One region of the Pseudoalteromonas sp. CNC9-20 genome, then DNA from elsewhere that is predicted to be linked to it. Evidence: predicted binding sites of a transcription regulator. Region 1 holds the regulator's gene; the other holds the start of a gene.
The links. The regulator ArgR, encoded in region 1, controls arginine synthesis, uptake and breakdown. The targets are predictions, from matches to a motif close to ANTGAATANNTATTCANT.
Positions count from the first base shown of each region.

Region 1 (2,205 bases):
CATTTTTACCAAGACGTACCGGCTGAGCGAAGAACTGTGCGTCTTCACCATTGCCTTCAACATAGGCGTATTCAATAACATCTTCACCTTGCATGCCTTTGACTAGTGACAAGCAGAAGCGCGCTGCAGCTGCGCCCATGGAAAGTGTAGCGCTACCGCCACCGGCTTTTGCTTCAACAACTTCGGTACCGGCGTTTTGGATACGCTTAGTTAGCGCAGCAACTTCCTCATCAGAGAAGCTCGCACCTTCTACTTGAGACAGTAGAGGAAGAATAGTCGTTCCTGAATGACCACCAATTACTGGCACTTTCACGTCGTTCACGTTCAAGCCTTTTAGCTCAGCAATGAAAGTTTCTGCACGGATCACGTCAAGTGTGGTTACACCAAATACGCGTGCAGGGTCATAAGTGCCCGCTTTTTTGAATACTTCAGCAACGATTGGCACTGTGCCATTGACTGGGTTAGTGATAACACCGACCATGGCTTTCGGGCAGTTTTTAACAATGCCTTCGGCTAGCGTCTGGACAATGCTGGCGTTTACATTAAACAAATCAGCGCGATCCATGCCCGGCTTACGCGGCATACCCGCTGGGATTAAAACAATGTCACAACCGTTTAGTGCTGCGTCTAAGTCTTCTTTACCGAAGCCCTTTACATCAACCGCAGTTGGGATGTGTGATAGGTCAACTGCAACACCAGGAACCACAGGGGCTACGTCGTATAGAGCAAGCTCAGAACCAGCAGGAAGGCTATTTTTTAGTAGCAAAGAGAGCGCTTGACCGATACCACCGGCAGCACCTAAAACGGCAACTTTCATTTTAATTCTCCGTAAAATAACGAGATTGGGTTATCAAGATTTGGGTCATCTGACCTTTTGGTGGCCTTAAAGATAATGAAAAGCGCCGATAAAGACAAATTTATCCGCGTTATTTTGACGATAATCTCGACCATAGTCGTAAACTTCACTGTAAACCTCAGTGCCTTGGATGAAATAACCCCGGTTCTTGGGTAGAATGATAAGACTTTAAGCTACAAAGACCATTATTATGCACGCGCAAGAAAAACAAGAAGCCTTGGTAAAAGCCTTTAAAGCCCTCCTAAAAGAAGAAAATTTCGGCTCACAAGGAGAGATTGTTGATGCCTTAAAAGAACAAGGCTTCGATAACATCAGCCAAAGCAAAGTTTCGCGCATGCTCAGCAAGTTTGGTGCGGTGCGTACACGCAACGCCAAACAAGAAATGGTCTATTGCTTACCCGCAGAATTAGCCGTTCCCACTGCAAAGTCGCCACTACGCCAATTAGTGCTGGATATTGTTCACAATGAGATGATGATCATCATCACCACCAGCCCGGGGGCAGCACAATTAATCGCGCGCTTGCTCGATTCTCTCGGTAAGGCCGATGGCGTGCTGGGAACCATAGCCGGAGATGACACCATCTTTATTGCCCCCGCCAAAGTCTCAGAAATTGATATTACTCTGGAGCGGGTGCGTAAGCTGTTTGAGAACGTGTAGCTAACGACTTTAGAAAATCCACCGAGGGGGCAAAAAACGCTGAGCCCATGTCGGCCTGGGTAAAGTCCAGCCAAGCATCATAATGATGATGATCCCCTAGCTGACTTTTCAGCATTTGCGTAAACGCGTCGCCACTGGCGGCGCAGGTCACCGACAACAAGCCTTGCTTGGTCATGGTGCCAAAAGGCATGCCTTGGTGCAGTAACAGCGGCTCGCCTTTTTCATCTTTCAACTCTGAGCGCGCCGCGTGACTGTTGGCATTAATCGGCATTAGCAGCTCGGCATCCAGACGAGTACGGCCAATCACCAACTCTTGCTCTTCAATACTGAGCGCTTGCCAGGCATTGAGGTTGTGGGTAAAGCGCTGGACGTGCACATAACTGCCTTTTACAAAATCATTGCCGGGGTCATTAATGAGGGCCGTGAGGTTTTTTTGCCGCCCATGAGGCGTATCCGGAGCGTAAAGAAAGCCATTAAAATCACGCCCGTCTAAAAAACGATAACAGGTGATCTCCTCGACAAGCTCCACATCACTGCCTAACAGCTTCAATACTCGCTGGCCAAATAGATGATTGACATCTTCTCGGTCCGAGCGAATTTGTATAAACAAATCAAACGGCTGTGCTAGCACGTGGTGGTCACGGTTGGGGATACTCGGAAAGCTCGCTAATTCTGCAGGCATGGCATCGGG
Region 1 covers NZ_JAKRFS010000003.1:278,579-280,783, reverse strand. The annotation lists gene mdh (malate dehydrogenase) at 1-817, opposite strand, end outside; gene argR (transcriptional regulator ArgR) at 1,047-1,514, shown strand; gene MHM89_RS08415 (Dyp-type peroxidase) at 1,474-2,205, opposite strand, start outside.

Region 2 (2,205 bases), on a different contig from region 1:
GGCGCCAAAGACAATTTGCTCAGGGCTTGGGCTATTAAGTAAATCAGCCACTGCTTGACGCGCTGCGCTCATCACCGCCACGGTTTTGTCACTGGAGAAAAACGCGCCGCCCAAATTAGCATTGTAGTGGCCAAGGTAACTGCTCATCGCGTCTAAAACAGACTGCGGAACCTGCGCCCCACCTGGACCATCAAAAAAGATCGGAGATTGACCATCCACCTGCTGCATTAACGCCGGAAACTGCTGGCGTAATTCGGTTAAGTTCATGGCTGTCCCTTAAGCTGTCAGCACGAAGCAATCCAAGTAACCTGGCTTGCTATCATCAATTTTATTCATCGGCGTGGCGTTGTGCCAAACTTGGCGGTCATCAATTAGCGCAAACATGCCGTCTTTGATCTCCATTTTAAAACACGGTTTCGCTTCTTTATGCTCATACACCAGCAGCTCTCCGCCTTCTAGGTTTTCGTGCGATACGCCACATACACAGACATGGTCAAAGCCATCTTGATGCACACCTTCAGGTGCCGGCGGCGTGTCACTTTCAATTGCCAGCATGCGGAACTGGTGAATTTCAATATCACGGTCATCACTGATGCCGGTCATGGTGCGAAACTCTTCCACAATGCGCTTCATGCCTGCACTGGCCAACAGCGACTGTTCTAGATTCTCGTAGGTACGCTCAATATTGCCTTGGAAGTTATTGATGGAGTCATCCTGAACAAAGGCTTTAGTCGGCTGTAGCGTAAGCTCGCCTTGCTGCATTTTAACCACTGAGTAGCGACGCTTACGAAATGCACCATCGGCATACGGGTTGTCGGGAAGATTATCAAACGAAGGCTTTACTGCGTCGATATGAGCTTGGTCGATAAAACGAAGCTGGAGAAGGTTCTGATTATTTAACGTTGTCATAAAGATCCTGCCTTTTATGCAAATTTGCGGGGATCTTAAGCTATTTTCGGTGGTGGTTTGATTTTATTTACCCAGTTAGTTTATGTGTTTTTGCATCAAAAATGCATACATATGAATATAATAGGTAAATAATCTAATATTTTTATGCAGTGAAAAAATAAACACCTAATCAACTTTGTTTTGAGCATAAAAAAGCCCACTTGCGTGGGCTTTTTTATTTAACGCTGCATTACACCGCTTGCTGGATGATGACCTCATCCGCTTTTTTGGTGTACTGAGGCATTTTATGGAAGTTCAAGTAGCGATACGTATCAGCCGCTGTCGCATTGATCTTCTCGGCATACTCTTGGTATTCCTGAGGCGTAGGTAGTTTACCCAAAATCGCCGCTACCGCTGCAAGTTCAGCAGAAGCCAAGAATACATTAGCACCAGTACCTAAACGGTTCGGGAAGTTACGCGTTGAAGTAGACACCACAGTCGCTTTATCAGCAACACGAGCTTGGTTACCCATACACAGTGAACACCCTGGTGTTTCAATACGAGCGCCGACACGGCCAAAGATACCGTAGTAACCTTCATCTGTTAGCTGGTCACGGTCCATCTTCGTTGGTGGCGCAACCCAAAGTTGAGTTGGCAAACGACCGCCGTAGTTATCAAGAAGCTTACCAGCGGCACGGAAGTGACCGATGTTAGTCATACATGAACCGATGAATACTTCGTCGATTTTCTCACCGGTTACGTCAGAAAGTAAACGTGCATCATCTGGATCGTTTGGCGCACACAGGATTGGCTCTTTGATCTCTGCAAGATCAATTTCAATCACGTGCTTATAGTCTGCGTCTTTGTCCGCTTCCATTAGCTCTGGGTTGGCAAGCCACTCTTCCATCGCTTTAATACGACGCTCAATAGTACGTACATCGCCGTAACCTTCAGAGATCATCCACTTCAACATGACAATGTTTGATTCTAGGTATTCAGCGATTGATTCACGGCTAAGCTTCACGGTACAACCAGCGGCACTACGCTCCGCTGATGCATCAGAGAGCTCGAATGCTTGCTCAACAGTAAGGTGCTCAACACCTTCAATTTCAAGAATGCGGCCAGAGAATTCGTTGATCTTACCTTTCTTCTCAACGGTAAGCAGACCCTCTTTGATGCCGTAATAAGGAATAGCATGGACAAGGTCACGTAGCGTGATACCTGGCTGCATTTCACCTTTAAAGCGCACCAATACAGACTCAGGCATATCCAGTGGCATAACCCCAGTCGCCGCTGCAAACGCAACCGCACCAGAAC
Region 2 covers NZ_JAKRFS010000004.1:66,596-68,800, reverse strand. The annotation lists gene MHM89_RS10560 (cysteine desulfurase-like protein) at 1-267, opposite strand, end outside; gene MHM89_RS10555 (2OG-Fe dioxygenase family protein) at 277-909, opposite strand; gene acnB (bifunctional aconitate hydratase 2/2-methylisocitrate dehydratase) at 1,139-2,205, opposite strand, start outside.
Region 2: MHM89_RS10555 (2OG-Fe dioxygenase family protein) is a predicted target of ArgR. The motif match lies at 1,010-1,027, and genes of this name have one in related genera.